Regions from separate parts of the Streptomyces sp. NPDC005761 genome, predicted to be linked through region 3. Evidence: predicted binding sites of a transcription regulator. Region 3 holds the regulator's gene; each other region holds the start of a gene.

Region 1 (5,143 bases), on a different contig from region 3:
CGTCGCCGCCGATCCCGCAGCAGAGGTCGGCGACGCTGCGCACCCCGGCGTCCGCGAACCGCCGCGCGCGGTAGCCGGCCACCGAGGTGCGGGTCGCCTGCTCGACCCCGTTCGGCGTGAAGAACATCCGGTGCGCGTCCTCGGCGCCGAACTTCGCCGCCGCCCGCTGCCGCAGCCGGGCCTGCCCCAGTGCCGCCGTGACGAGGCCGGCCGGGTGGGTGCGGCGCAGCCGGGTGGCGGTGGCCAGTTCGGTTGCGGGGTCGTACGAGCGCAGTCCGGCCAGCAACTCGGCGCCCTCGGGGGTGCGCAGGGCCTGGAAGGCGGCGATGGGGTCGGGGACGTCGGACGGGCCGGTCGGGGCTTGAGCGTTCACCCGTCCCATTGTGGGCCAGTCGGCTGCGCGCCAGCCGGGGGACCGTGCGGGGTGGGCGCTGTGTCGGCCCGGATGCCCGGTTCCGGGCTGGCAGGATGCGGCGCCATGCAGCCAGTACGACAAAAGGAAGAATTTGCCATGAAGAGGCGCAGACCGGGTGCGGTGGCGAGCGGGCGGGGCGGCAGCAAGCGCGGGCAGGGGCATCTGCGGCGCCGGCCCGGCTACGCGGTCCTGGCCGCGCTCCTGGTCGCCGCCGCCGGCTCGGGCTGCGCGGCCGGGAGCGGCGAACGAGCGGCGCCCGACCCCGCGCACGTGGCCGCGGCGCAGGCCGGACAGCCGGGCGGCCCGCCGGCGGGCGCTGCGGGTTCCGTCGCGGCGCAGGCCGAGAAGGCGCGCCGCGCCCAGGCCGCACGCGCGGTGGCCGCCAAGAAGTGGGGCCTGGCGAGCACCCCGCTGGCGCCGCCGGCGCCGCCCGCCGTGAAGCCGCACATCACCACCCGCGAGGGGTTCGAGGTCGAGGGCGGTGACGCCTCGCTGCCGCCGGTCTTCACCACCGTCCCCACCAAGGAGAAGATCGTCTTCCTGACGATGGACGACGGGGAGGACAAGGACCCCGAGCTGCTGAAGATGATGTCGGAGCTGAACATCCCGTACAGCGCCTTCCTCAGCGACTACCTGGTGCGCGACAACTACGCGTACTTCAAGGAGGCCCAGGTCCGCGGTGTCGTCCTCGGCAACCACACGCTGAACCACCGCTACATGCCCGGACTCTCCCGCGGCGAGCAGGAGCGGGAGATCTGCGACCAGCAGGACATCCTCGAGCAGCAGTACGGCGAGCGCCCCCGGCTCTTCCGGCCGCCGTACGGCAACTACAACGGCGACACCCTGAGGATCGCCAAGTCCTGTGGCATCACGGCCGTGCCCCTGTGGGCGGCGGAGGCCTTCCCCGACCACATGGAGTGGCGCGAGGAGGACCAGGACCTCCATCCCGGCGACATCATCCTCACGCACTTCCGGGGCAAGGCGGACTGGAAGGGCAGCATGCCCGACATGATCCGGAACGTCATGAAGGTCATCACGGACAAGGGTTACGCCGTGGCCCGCCTGGAGGACTACGTATGAGAAGGGCGCACCGGCTGCTGGCCGGACTGCTGACCGCCGGTGCGCTCGTGACCGCCACCGCCGGCTGCGCCCAGTCGGTGGACCCGATCGAACGGCTGGGCCGCAAGGCGGCGCAGCATGTGAACCCGTCGCCCGGCGGTCAGGTGCGGCCCACGGCGGTGCGCGGTGATCACGGGGCGCCGGGGGCGATGGTCGTCGTCTCCTGCGGCCGCCCCGCCGCGGCCGAGGGCTCCGGGGTGCGCCCGGCGGTCCACTGGTGGCCGGAGCGGGCGGGGGCGTACGACGCAGCGGCCGCGGACGCGGGGTGCGCGAGGCGGTAGTCGCTGTGCCACGCCATGAGCGGCCCCGAGGTGCCCGGCCCGGACGGCCCGGCAGGCCGCATGCGCAGGACTCCACCGTTCGACGGAACGGTGCGGACGGTCCCCGCGTTGTTCCTGCGGTGAGCGGAGCGTCGTACGGGCACAGCTGTGCGAGAGGCGGGCCCCCGGACGCCACGTGGGGCGTGAATTGGCACTCCGCTTGACCGAGTGCTAATCGCGGTCATAGTCTCAGTGCTGGCACTCCCCACTGGAGAGTGCCAGCAGTACTGTGCGACCGGCAGGTCCGGCACCCGCGACGACGGGCCCACCTGGTCGCCACCCACAGACTGATAACCCCGTGAGATCTCCGAAGGGGGAGACCGGATCGTGTCGACCAGCACCAAGGTTGCGATCAAGCCGCTCGAGGACCGCATTGTGGTCCAGCCGCTCGACGCCGAGCAGACCACGGCCTCCGGCCTGGTCATTCCGGACACTGCCAAGGAGAAGCCCCAGGAGGGCGTCGTCCTGGCCGTGGGCCCGGGCCGCTTCGAGAACGGCGAGCGCCTTCCGCTCGACGTCAAGACCGGCGATGTCGTGCTGTACAGCAAGTACGGCGGCACCGAGGTGAAGTACAACGGCGAGGAGTACCTCGTCCTCTCGGCTCGCGACGTGCTCGCGATCATCGAGAAGTAATTCACTCAACGTTTGCTTCTGTTCTGCGCCCCTGGCCCCCTGCGAAATAACTAGCCGGGCGGCAGGGGCGCAGTTCTTGTTTTTGAGAGGACAGTTCAGCTCCATGGCGAAGATCCTGAAGTTCGACGAGGACGCCCGTCGCGCCCTCGAGCGCGGCGTCAACAAGCTTGCCGACACGGTGAAGGTGACGATCGGCCCCAAGGGCCGCAACGTCGTCATCGACAAGAAGTTCGGTGCGCCCACCATCACCAACGACGGTGTCACCATCGCGCGCGAGGTCGAGCTGGACGACCCGTACGAGAACCTCGGTGCCCAGCTGGTGAAGGAGGTGGCGACCAAGACCAACGACGTAGCTGGTGACGGTACGACCACCGCGACCGTCCTGGCCCAGGCGCTCGTCCGCGAGGGCCTGCGCAACGTGGCCGCGGGCGCGTCCCCGGCCGCTCTGAAGAAGGGCATCGACGCCGCGGTCAAGGCCGTGTCCGAGGAGCTCCTCGCGACCGCCCGCCCGATCGAGGACAAGTCGGACATCGCCGCCGTGGCCGCGCTCTCCGCGCAGGACACCCAGGTCGGCGAGCTCATCGCGGACGCGATGGACAAGGTCGGCAAGGACGGTGTCATCACCGTCGAGGAGTCCAACACCTTCGGTCTGGACCTGGACTTCACCGAGGGCATGGCCTTCGACAAGGGCTACCTGTCCCCGTACATGGTGACCGACCAGGAGCGTATGGAGGCCGTCCTCGACGACCCGTACATCCTGATCCACCAGGGCAAGATCGGCTCGATCCAGGAGCTGCTGCCGCTCCTGGAGAAGGTCATCCAGGCCGGTGCCTCCAAGCCGCTGCTGATCATCGCCGAGGACGTCGAGGGCGAGGCCCTGTCGACCCTGGTCGTCAACAAGATCCGTGGCACCTTCAACGCCGTCGCGGTGAAGGCCCCGGGCTTCGGTGACCGCCGCAAGGCCATGCTCGGCGACATCGCCACCCTCACCGGTGCGACCGTCATCGCCGAAGAGGTCGGCCTCAAGCTCGACCAGGCTGGTCTTGACGTGCTGGGCACCGCCCGCCGCGTGACCGTCTCCAAGGACGACACCACCATCGTCGACGGTGGCGGCAAGTCCGACGAGGTCGCGGGCCGCGTCAACCAGATCAAGGCCGAGATCGAGTCCACGGACTCCGACTGGGACCGCGAGAAGCTCCAGGAGCGCCTGGCGAAGCTGGCCGGCGGTGTCTGCGTGATCCGCGTCGGTGCGGCCACCGAGGTGGAGCTCAAGGAGAAGAAGCACCGTCTGGAGGACGCCATCTCCGCGACCCGCGCCGCGGTCGAGGAGGGCATCGTCTCCGGTGGTGGCTCCGCTCTGGTCCACGCCGTCAAGGTCCTCGAGGGCAACCTCGACAAGACCGGCGACGAGGCCACCGGTGTCGCGGTCGTGCGCCGCGCCGCCGTCGAGCCGCTCCGCTGGATCGCGGAGAACGCGGGCCTCGAGGGCTACGTCATCACCTCGAAGGTCTCCGAGCTCGACAAGGGTCAGGGCTTCAACGCCGCGACCGGCGAGTACGGCGACCTGGTGAAGGCCGGCGTCATCGACCCGGTCAAGGTCACCCGCTCCGCCCTGGAGAACGCCGCGTCCATCGCGTCGCTGCTGCTCACGACCGAGACCCTGGTCGTCGAGAAGCCGGCCGAGGAAGAGGCCGAGGCCGGTCACGGTCACGGCCACTCGCACTAGCGTGCAGCCGTAGCTCTCCGCGCAAGCGGTGAGGCCCGGTACCCCTCGCGGGGTACCGGGCCTCTTGCGTGTTCGCGCACCTCCGGGGAGGGTCATGCCGAGCGTGACAGTCCTTCGCCGTACACCGGGTCCGCGAACGGCCGGCCGGCCGCGAACCGCTCCAGTTCGTCCAGGGCCTGGTCCGCCATCCGGTGCAGCTCGTTGCCGAGCGATCCGGCGATGTGCGGTGTCAGCAGCACGTTCGGCAGGTCGTAGAGCGGCGAGGCCGCCCGGGGCAGGTCGGGGTCCGTCACGTCCAGGACCGCGTGCAGCCGCCCACTCGTCAGCTCCGCCAGCAGCGCGGCCTCGTCGACCAGCGAGCCCCGGGCCGTGTTGATCAGCGTCGCACCCGTCGGCATCGCGGCCAGCTGGGCGGCGCCGACGAGATGGTGCGTCCGAGGCAGTTGCGGGGCGTGCACCGACACGACGGAACTGTTCGCGCACAGGTCGTCGAGCGTGGTGAGCCGGACGCCCAGCCGGGCCGCGTCGTCCACGCCGACGTACGGGTCGTACAGCAGGACGTCCAGATCGAAGGGGCGCAGCAGCTCGATCACCCGCCGGCCGATGCGGGAGGCGCCGACGATGCCCACCGTGCGGCCGTAGTTGCCGGTGCCGCCCAGCTCGTCGAGCCAGTCGTGGCCGGTGCGCAGGGCGCGGTAGTGCTGTGCGGAACGCAGGACCTGCTTGCCCGCGAAGAGGATCGCGGCGAGGGTGAACTCGGCCACCGGCAGCGCGTTGGCGCCGGCCGCGGAGGTGACGGCGATGCCCCGCTCCCAGCAGGCGTCGGTGATGTGGTGCTTCACGGACCCGGCCGCGTGCACCACCGCGCGCAGCCGGGGAGCGGCGGCGAGTACCGGTGCGGTCAGCGGGGTCGCACCCCAGCAGGTGAAC
Region 2 (5,143 bases), on a different contig from region 3:
GATGAAGCAGACGATGTCACCGCCGGTCACCAGCAGTGACCGCCAGAGCACCTCGCCCTTGCCGGGGACGGCCGGGATGCGGGGCAGGATCGTGTCCCGGTGGACCACCCGGGCGCCCGCCCGGCGGGCGACCTCGGTCGTGGCGTCCGTCGAACCGGAATCGATCACCACGAGCTCGTCGACCAGCCGGACCTTCTCCATGAGCTCGCGCCGGATCGTCGTGACGATGTCCCCGACCGTCTCCGCCTCGTTCAGCGCGGGCAGCACCACACTCACGCTCGTGCCGTGCGCGTCGTTCCTGGCCGCCAGCAGACGGTCCAGCGGACGGTCGGCGGCTGACCAGGAACGCCTGGTCAGCCAGCGTTCGACCTCTTCCAGCACGGTCGATACTCCCTGTATGTGATCCATCTCGCGGTTCGGACGACTATCTCAACAGTCCGGTGCTTCGGTTACAGTCTTGAACAACGCAGATGGCCGTCGCATGCCGGGGTCCGTCCGCCGATAAACGCCTGGATCCATGGTCCAGTGCCACAGCGCTCATCCAGAGGGACAGAGGGAACGGCCCGTTGAAGTCCCGGCAACCCTCCCGCCGACCGCGAGGTCAGGTGGGGAAGGTGCCAATTCCGTCTCGTGACGAAATGCGTCGCGAGGAAGATGAGGAGAAAGGGCCTCGCCATCATGGCTGTTGAGACTGTTGCAGCACACACCGAAGCTTCCGTGGATCTCGGTCCCGCCGCGGCGCTTTCCTGCCGCGAATGCGGAGAGCGATTCGCACTCGGCCCCATTTTCGCCTGCGCGTCCTGTTTCGGGCCGCTCGAAGTGGCGTACGACCTGCCGAGCGGCTCCCCCGAAGAGCTGAAGAAGCGCATCGAGGCCGGACCCGACAACATCTGGCGCTACGCGCCGCTGCTGCCGGTCCCCTCCGATGTCGCGGACAAGCCCAACATCAACCCCGGCTTCACCAAGCTGGTCAAGGCCGACAACCTCGCCCGCGAGCTGGGCGTCACCGGCGGTCTGTACGTCAAGGACGACTCCGGCAACCCGACGCACTCCTTCAAGGACCGCGTCGTCGCGATCGCCGTCGAGGCCGCCCGCGCCTTCGGCTTCACCACCCTCTCCTGCTCCTCCACCGGCAACCTCGCCGGTGCCGTGGGTGCCGCCGCCGCCCGGGCCGGCCTGCGTTCGTGCGTGTTCATCCCGCACGACCTGGAGCAGGGCAAGGTCGTCATGGCCGCGGTGTACGGCGGCGAGCTGGTCGGCATCGAGGGCAACTACGACGACGTCAACCGCTTCTGCTCCGAGCTCATCGGCGACCCGCTCGGCGAGGGCTGGGGATTCGTCAACGTCAACCTGCGTCCGTACTACGGCGAAGGCTCCAAGACCCTCGCCTACGAGATCTGCGAGCAGCTCGGCTGGCGGCTGCCCGACCAGATCGTCATTCCGATCGCGTCCGGCTCACAGCTCACGAAGATCGACAAGGGCCTCCAGGAGCTGATCAAGCTCGGCCTGGTCGAGGACAAGCCCTACAAGATCTTCGGCGCCCAGGCCGAGGGCTGCTCCCCGGTCTCCGCCGCCTTCAAGGCCGGGCACGACGTCGTGCGGCCGCAGAAGCCGAACACGATCGCCAAGTCCCTGGCGATCGGCAATCCGGCCGACGGCCCGTACGTCCTGGACATCGCGCGCCGCACCGGTGGAGCCGTCGAGGACGTCGACGACGAGCAGGTCGTCGACGCGATCAAGCTGCTGGCCCGCACCGAGGGCATCTTCGCGGAGACCGCGGGCGGGGTGACGGTCGGCGTGACGAAGAAGCTGATCGACGCCGGTGTGCTCGACCCGACGCTCACCACCGTCGTCCTGAACACGGGTGACGGCCTCAAGACGCTGGACGCCGTGGCCGCCACCTCGCAGGCGAGCGCCACGATCCGTCCGAGCCTGGACGCCTTCCGTGCCGCCGGCCTCGCCTCGGGCCTCGCCACCGGCTGAGAAGCTTTTGACCACCCGAGACTTCAGGAAGGGCACACCATGAGCGTCAAGGTCCGTATCCCCACCATCCTCCGCACCTACACGGGCGGCCAGGCCGAGGTCCCGGCCGAGGGCGCGACCCTCTCCCAGGTCATCGAGTCCCTGGAGAAGGACCACCCGGGCATCGCCGCCCGCGTCCTGGACGACCAGGGCAAGCTGCGCCGCTTCGTGAACGTGTACGTCAACGACGACGACGTGCGCTTCGAGGGCGGCCTGGACGCGGCCACGCCGGACGGCGCCGGCATCTCGATCATCCCGGCCGTCGCCGGCGGCTGCTGAGCCCGCGGCCCGGGCCCCGGAGGCCGCCGGGCCGACTTCACAGCGTGACCACGATTGCCCCCTCCGCAAGAGAAGCGGAGGGGGCAATTCTGCATGGTTGAGCGGGGTAGGGTGAGGGAAGCCCCCTCCGCTGCCCGTGCCCCCCGCATATGAGAATGCGCCGGGCCACGACAAGATGCAGCCAAAGTGTGCGAGCTCCTTGCGTCATAAGTCGCCTTTGCCTGGCCCGAGTTGCCCAGGATCCTCATGAATTCCTCACATTCGGGCGATCGGTTCTGCTCAGAATTCTCGTCCGATTGACCTGTTGCAGAGGGCAGTTGGGCAGATACATTCGGCCGCGGTCGACGCGTTCCGGCGCACCCACCCTCTCCTGTCGGAGGGTGAGTTCTGACCCGGGCCCGCGAAGTGCGGTCCTGTGCAAGGGCCAGTAATAGGGGAGTTAGGCATGGCTCAGGGCACCGTCAAGTGGTTCAACGCGGAGAAGGGGTACGGCTTCATCGCGGTCGACGGTGGTGCGGATGTTTTCGTCCACTACAGCGCGATCCAGATGGACGGGTACCGCACCCTCGAAGAGGGTCAGCGAGTTGAATTCGAGATCTCGCAGGGCCAGAAGGGGCCGCAGGCGGACATGGTCAAGCTCGCCGTCGGCTGAGCCCGCCGGCCACGACGCAGTCGGTCAACGACACTACTCACGCACGAAGGGCCCGTACCCGAGAGGTACGGGCCCTTCGTGCGTCCCGGGCCGTCGCGGCGGGGACGTGCCGCGCACCCTGGGCCCGCTTCGGCGGGACGGCCCCCGCGGCTGTCCACACTCCGAGGTGGACGCTTGCACTCTCGGGGGTCGAGTGCTAATTATTGGCTTAGCACTCTCTGGGTGAGAGTGACAGAAACTTGGACCGGGCCGGTGAGGCCCGCAGGTCTGCCGGGGCAAGGAACCGGCAGACACGCAGGCCGTCCGTCGCGGGCGCCTCTCGGTCCGGAGAAATCCACCCCTGTCCGGGAGGACCACTTCATATGGCCAAGATCATCGCCTTCGACGAGGAGGCCCGGCGCGGTCTTGAGCGCGGCATGAACCAGCTCGCCGACGCCGTCAAGGTCACCCTCGGCCCCAAGGGCCGCAACGTCGTCCTTGAGAAGAAGTGGGGCGCCCCCACGATCACCAACGATGGTGTTTCCATCGCCAAGGAGATCGAGCTGGAGGACCCGTACGAGAAGATCGGTGCGGAGCTGGTCAAGGAGGTCGCCAAGAAGACGGACGACGTCGCCGGCGACGGTACGACCACCGCCACCGTTCTCGCTCAGGCACTCGTCCGCGAGGGCCTTCGCAACGTGGCCGCGGGCGCGAACCCGATGGCTCTCAAGCGGGGCATCGAGAAGGCCGTCGAGGCCGTCTCCGCCGCCCTCCTGGAGCAGGCCAAGGACGTGGAGACCAAGGAGCAGATCGCTTCGACGGCCTCCATCTCCGCCGCCGACACCCAGATCGGCGAGCTCATCGCCGAGGCCATGGACAAGGTCGGCAAGGAAGGCGTCATCACCGTCGAGGAGTCCCAGACCTTCGGTCTGGAGCTCGAGCTCACCGAGGGTATGCGCTTCGACAAGGGCTACATCTCGGCGTACTTCGCCACGGACATGGAGCGCATGGAGTCGTCCCTGGACGACCCGTACATCCTGATCGTGAACTCGAAGATCAGCAACGTGAAGGACCTCCTTCCGCTGCTCGAGAAGGTCATGCAGTCCGGCAAGCCGCTGCTGATCATCGCCGAGGACGTCGAGGGCGAGGCCCTGTCGACCCTGGTCGTCAACAAGATCCGTGGCACCTTCAAGTCCGTTGCCGTCAAGGCTCCGGGCTTCGGTGACCGCCGCAAGGCCATGCTCGGCGACATCGCCATCCTCACCGGTGGCACCGTCATCTCCGAAGAGGTCGGCCTCAAGCTGGAGAACGCCGGTCTCGACCTGCTCGGCCGCGCCCGCAAGGTCGTCATCACCAAGGACGAGACGACGATCGTCGACGGCGCCGGTGACAGCGACCAGGTTCAGGGCCGCGTCAACCAGATCCGTGCCGAGATCGAGAACTCCGACTCGGACTACGACCGCGAGAAGCTCCAGGAGCGCCTCGCGAAGCTGGCCGGCGGCGTGGCCGTCATCAAGGCCGGTGCCGCGACCGAGGTCGAGCTCAAGGAGCGCAAGCACCGCATCGAGGACGCGGTGCGCAACGCCAAGGCCGCCGTCGAGGAGGGCATCGTCGCCGGTGGTGGCGTGGCTCTGCTCCAGGCCTCGGCCGTCTTCGAGAAGCTCGAGCTCTCGGGTGACGAGGCGACCGGCGCCAACGCCGTCAAGCTGGCGCTGGAGGCCCCGCTCAAGCAGATCGCCGTCAACGGTGGTCTCGAGGGTGGCGTCGTCGTCGAGAAGGTGCGCAACCTGCCGATCGGTCACGGCCTCAACGCCGCGACCGGCGAGTACGTCGACATGATCGCCGAGGGCATTCTCGACCCGGCGAAGGTCACGCGCTCCGCCCTGCAGAACGCCGCGTCCATCGCCGCGCTCTTCCTCACCACCGAGGCCGTCATCGCCGACAAGCCGGAGAAGGCCGCTGCCGGCGGCGCTCCGGGCGGCATGCCGGGCGGTGACATGGACTTCTGATCCTGACGGATCGGTAGTTCCTGCACAGCTGTACGACGCCGGCCCCCGGGGAGCGATCCCCGGGGGCCGGCGTCGTTCGTGTGCGCGCGTCGTACGGCCCGCGTGCCCGCGCCGCACCTGGTAGGGCGCGGGGCCGCGCGGTCAGTCCGCGTCCAGGCCGTCGACCAGGCGGTTCAGGAAGCGGGCGAACGTCGCGTCGGGG
Region 3 (5,143 bases):
CGGGGCGCTGCCCCGCCACGCCCTGGAAGGCGCCGCAGAACGCCCGCTCGGCTTCTATCTGCACGTGCCGTACTGCGCGACCCGCTGCGGCTACTGCGACTTCAACACCTACACCGCGACCGAGCTGCGCGGCTCCGGCGGTGCGCTGGCCTCCCGCGACAACTACGCCTCCCACCTCGTGGGCGAGGTCCGCCAGGCCCGCAAGGTCCTCGGCGACGACCCCCGCGAGGTCCGCACGGTGTTCGTCGGAGGCGGTACGCCGACGCTGCTGGCCGCCGCCGACCTCGTACGGATGCTGGCCGCGATCCGGGACGAGTTCGGCCTCGCGGACGACGCCGAGATCACCACCGAGGCCAACCCCGAGTCCGTCGGACCCGCCTATCTGGCCGAGCTGCGCGAAGGTGGCTTCAACCGGATCTCCTTCGGGATGCAGAGTGCCCGGCAGCACGTCCTGAAGATCCTCGACCGCACCCACACCCCCGGCCGGCCCGAGGCGTGTGTCGCCGAGGCGAGGGCGGCCGGCTTCGAGCACGTCAACCTCGACCTGATCTACGGCACCCCCGGCGAGTCCGACGACGACTGGCGCGCCTCCCTCGACGCGGCCATCGGCGCCGGGCCCGACCATGTGTCGGCGTACGCCCTGATCGTCGAGGAGGGCACCCAGCTGGCCCGCCGCATCAAGCGCGGCGAGATCCCGATGACGGACGACGACGCGCACGCCGACCGGTATCTCATCGCGGACGAGGCGATGGCCGCCGCCGGCTTCTCCTGGTACGAGGTCTCGAACTGGGCCCGGACGCCCGAGGGCCGCTGCCTGCACAACGAGCTGTACTGGCGCGGGGCCGACTGGTGGGGCGCCGGACCCGGAGCGCACAGCCACGTCGGCGGCGTGCGCTGGTGGAACGTGAAGCACCCGGGGGCGTACGCGCAGGCGCTGGCCGAGGGGCGCTCGCCCGGTGCCGGCCGCGAGATCCTGTCCGCCGAGGACCGGCGGGTCGAGCGCATCCTGCTGGAGCTCCGGCTCGTCGACGGCTGCCCGCTGTCCCTGCTCGCCCCGGCGGGGCTTGCGGCGGCGGGACGGGCGGTGGACGACGGGCTGCTGGAACCGGGCCCCTATGGGGAGGGGCGGGCGGTGCTGACCCTGCGGGGGCGGCTGCTGGCGGATGCGGTGGTGCGGGACCTGGTGGACTGAGGGGGCGGGCGTGGCGCGAGGTGCGTGCCGTGTGGCGGGGGTGGCGCCTGCGGCGGGCCCGTTGCCCTCCCCTCCCCGCCCCTTCCCGTAACCGGGGCTCCGCCCCGGACCCCGCACCTCAAACGCCGGCGGGGCTGTAAGTGCGGCCGGACCCGGTTCCTCAAGGGCTGGAACTGGGGGGTGCCGTCACGAAGTCGATCAGCTCCTCCACCCGGCCCAGCAGCTCCGGCTCCAGATCCCGGTAGGAGCGGACGGTGGACAGGATCCGCTGCCATGCCGCACCGGTGTTCTCCGGCCACCCCAGCGCACGGCACACGCCCGTCTTCCAGTCCTGTCCGCGCGGCACCACCGGCCACCCGGCGATGCCGACGGAGGACGGCTTCACCGCCTCCCACACGTCGATGTACGGATGGCCGACCACCAGGACGTTCCCGTCCGAGATCTGCGCCGCGATCCGGGACTCCTTGGAACCCGGTACGAGATGGTCGACCAGCACCCCGAGCCGCGCGTCCGGGCCCGGCGAGAACTCCCGCACGATCGCGGGCAGGTCGTCGATGCCCTCCAGGTACTCCACGACCACGCCCTCGATGCGCAGGTCGTCGCCCCAGACCCGCTCCACCAGTTCGGCGTCGTGCCGGCCCTCCACGTAGATGCGCCCCGCCCGGGCCACCCGGGCCCGCGCCCCGGGGACCGCCACCGAGCCGGAGGCCGTACGGGCGGCCCGGACCGGGCCGCCCGCCGACGGGCGCACCAGCGTGACGACCCGGCCCTCCAGCAGGAAGCCGCGCGGCGTCATCGGGAAGACGCGGTGCTTGCCGAAGCGGTCCTCCAGGGTCACCGTCGGGCCCTCGGCCGTCTTCTCGCACCGGATCACCGCACCGCAGAAACCGGTGACGGCCTCCTCCACGACCAGATCGGGCTCGGCGGGCACCTCGGGAGCGGGGGCGGACTTCTTCCACGGCGGGGTCAGGTCCGGCTGGTAGCTGCGCATCGGACGACGATATGCGGGGAGCGGGCTACGACACGCCGAACCGGACAGCGAGGTCGTCGCGCTGGGCCCGTACGAAAGCGGCGTCCACCACCGCCCCGTGACCCGGCACGTACAGCGCGTCCTCGCCGCCCAGGGTCAGCAGCCGGTCCAGCGCCGCCGGCCAGCGCGAGGGGAACGCGTCCCGTCCCGCCTGCGGCTCACCGGACTCCTCGACCAGGTCGCCGCAGAACACGATCGCGGGCGAGCCGGCCAGGCCGGGCACCAGCACCGCCAGATCGTGGCCACTGTGCCCAGGGCCCGCGTTCACGAGCAGCACCTCACGCCCGCCGCCCAGGTCCAGAGCCCATTCGGCACGCACCTCGTGATGCGGCGCCACCAGCACATCGGCGGACTCGGCCGCGTCGTGCTCGGGCAGACCGTGCCGCACCGCGTCGGTGTGCAGCTCGTCCGCCCCGCCCCGCAGCAGATCCGCCACGCCGCCCGCGCCGTACACCCGAGCCCCGGCGAAGGCCGCCGTGCCCAGCACATGGTCGAAATGGGGGTGGCTGAGTGCGATATGCGTCACCCTCCGGCCCAGTAGAGCCTGCGCCTGACCGCGTACCTCCACCGCTTCGCGGAGTGACGACCCGGTGTCACAGAGCAGCACTCCGTCCGTCCCGGCCACCAGGGCGACCGTCGCATCCCACACCGGAAGGCGTCGTCGGCCCACTCCGTGTCCGAGTCGCTCCCAGCCGAACTCTTCCCAAGAGGCGTCCATACAGCGACGCTATCGGCAACGACCTGCGCAGTCTCGCGGTAGCGTGGCCGGTCGCCCTTGCTAGGGGCCCACCTCGTCGCCGTACACTGGCCGGGGGATTGCTGGCACTCGTACGTACAGAGTGCCAGGAGCAGACCCGGGAACGGCCCGAGAACCACCGAGGTACACAGCTGGAGGTGTGCGCGATGCTCAGCGAACGCAGACTCGAAGTGCTGCGCGCCATCGTCCAGGACTATGTCGGCACCGAGGAGCCCGTCGGCTCCAAGGCGCTCACGGAGCGGCACAAGCTGGGGGTCTCCCCGGCCACCGTCCGCAACGACATGGCGGTGCTGGAGGACGAGGGCTTCATCGCCCAGCCGCACACCAGCGCGGGACGCATCCCGACGGACAAGGGTTACCGGCTCTTCGTCGACAAGCTCGCGGGCGTCAAGCCCCTGTCGTCGCCGGAGCGCCGTGCCATCCAGAATTTCCTCGACGGCGCGGTCGACCTCGACGATGTCGTGGGACGTACCGTACGGCTGCTCGCGCAGCTGACCCGGCAGGTCGCCGTCGTGCAGTACCCCTCGCTGACCCGCTCGACGGTGCGGCACGTGGAACTGCTGTCCCTGGCCCCCGCCCGGCTGATGCTCGTGCTGATCACGGACACCGGCCGGGTCGAACAGCGGCTGGTCGACTGCCCCGCGCCGTTCGGCGAGACCTCTCTCGCCGATCTGCGGGCCCGGCTCAACAGCCGGGTCGTGGGACGCCGCTTCGCGGACGTCCCGCAGCTGGTGCAGGACCTGCCGGAATCCTTCGAGAGCGAGGACCGGGGAACCGTGTCCACCGTGCTCTCGATCCTCCTCGAATGCCTCGTCGAGGAGACGGAGGAGCGGCTGATGATCGGCGGCACCTCCAACCTCACCCGCTTCGGGCACGACTTTCCTGTGATGATCCGGCCGGTGCTGGAGGCATTGGAGGAGCAGGTCGTGCTGTTGAAGCTGCTCGGCGAGGCCAAGGACTCGGGCATGACCGTACGTATCGGGCACGAGAACGCCCACGAGGGGCTCAACTCCACGTCCGTCGTCGCGGTCGGCTACGGTTCGGGCGACGAGGCAGTCGCCAAACTCGGCGTGGTCGGACCGACCCGCATGGACTACCCCGGAACGATGGGAGCGGTACGCGCAGTGGCACGTTACGTCGGACAGATCCTGGCGGAGTCGTAAGTGGCCACGGACTACTACGCCGTACTCGGCGTGCGCCGCGACGCTTCGCAGGACGAGATCAAGAAGGCCTTCCGGAGGCTCGCCCGCGAGCTGCACCCGGATGTGAACCCCGATCCGAAGACCCAGGAGCGGTTCAAGGAGATCAACGCCGCTTACGAGGTGTTGTCGGACGCTCAGAAGAAGCAGGTCTACGACCTCGGCGGCGACCCGCTGTCCGCCTCCGGAGGCGGTGGCGCGGGCGGATTCGGACAGGGCGGCTTCGGCAACTTCTCCGACATCATGGACGCGTTCTTCGGTACGTCGTCGCAGCGCGGACCCCGTTCGCGCACGCGCCGCGGCCAGGACGCCATGATCCGGCTGGAGATCGACCTCTCCGAGTCGGCCTTCGGTACGACGAAGGACATCCAGGTCGACACGGCCGTCGTCTGTACGACCTGCAGTGGCGAGGGCGCCGCACCCGGCACCTCCGCCCAGACCTGTGACATGTGCCGCGGCCGCGGCGAGGTCTCCCAGGTCACCCGGTCGTTCCTCGGCCAGGTCATGACCTCGCGGCCCTGCCCCCAGTGCCAGGGCTTCGGTACGGTCGTGCCGACCCCCTGCCCCGAGTGCGCCGGCGACGGCCGCATCCGCTCGCGGCGCACGCTCACCGTGAAGATCCCCGCCGGTGTCGACAACGGCACCCGCATCCAGCTCGCGGGCGAGGGCGAGGTCGGCCCCGGCGGCGGCCCGGCCGGTGATCTCTACGTCGAGATCCACGAGCTGCCGCACGCCGTGTTCCAGCGGCGCGGCGACGATCTGCACTGCACGGTCACCATCCCCATGACGGCGGCGGCCCTCGGCACGAAGGTGCCGCTGGAGACGCTCGACGGTCTCGAGGAGGTCGACATCCGGCCGGGCACCCAGTCCGGCCAGTCCGTGCCGCTGCACGGCCGCGGCATCACGCACCTGCGGGGCGGTGGGCGCGGCGACCTGATCGTGCACGTCGAGGTGCTCACGCCGAC

The links. The regulator HrcA, encoded in region 3, represses chaperone genes, less so after heat shock. The targets are predictions, from matches to a motif close to TTNGCACTCNGNNNNNCNGAGTGCNAA.
Region 1: groES (co-chaperone GroES) is a predicted target of HrcA. The motif match lies at 2,003-2,029, and genes of this name have one in related genera.
Region 2: groL (chaperonin GroEL) is a predicted target of HrcA. The motif match lies at 3,127-3,153, and genes of this name have one in related genera.

Annotation. Positions count from the first base shown of each region.
Region 1 covers NZ_JBEXXX010000003.1:251,854-256,996, forward strand. The annotation lists gene ABZ434_RS05135 (methyltransferase domain-containing protein) at 1-382, opposite strand, end outside; gene ABZ434_RS05140 (polysaccharide deacetylase family protein) at 512-1,495, shown strand; gene ABZ434_RS05145 (hypothetical protein) at 1,492-1,815, shown strand; gene groES (co-chaperone GroES) at 2,179-2,487, shown strand; gene groL (chaperonin GroEL) at 2,591-4,213, shown strand; gene ABZ434_RS05160 (hydroxyacid dehydrogenase) at 4,306-5,143, opposite strand, start outside.
Region 2 covers NZ_JBEXXX010000028.1:94,246-99,388, forward strand. The annotation lists gene ABZ434_RS24130 (glucosyl-3-phosphoglycerate synthase) at 1-381, opposite strand, end outside; SAM riboswitch class I at 535-661, shown strand; gene thrC (threonine synthase) at 679-1,983, shown strand; gene ABZ434_RS24140 (MoaD/ThiS family protein) at 2,023-2,301, shown strand; gene ABZ434_RS24145 (cold-shock protein) at 2,747-2,953, shown strand; gene groL (chaperonin GroEL) at 3,316-4,941, shown strand; gene ABZ434_RS24155 (TetR/AcrR family transcriptional regulator) at 5,083-5,143, opposite strand, start outside.
Region 3 covers NZ_JBEXXX010000005.1:23,940-29,082, forward strand. The annotation lists gene hemW (radical SAM family heme chaperone HemW) at 1-1,192, shown strand, start outside; gene ABZ434_RS06665 (DUF3097 domain-containing protein) at 1,353-2,183, opposite strand; gene ABZ434_RS06670 (MBL fold metallo-hydrolase) at 2,209-2,940, opposite strand; gene hrcA (heat-inducible transcriptional repressor HrcA) at 3,126-4,142, shown strand; gene dnaJ (molecular chaperone DnaJ) at 4,143-5,143, shown strand, end outside.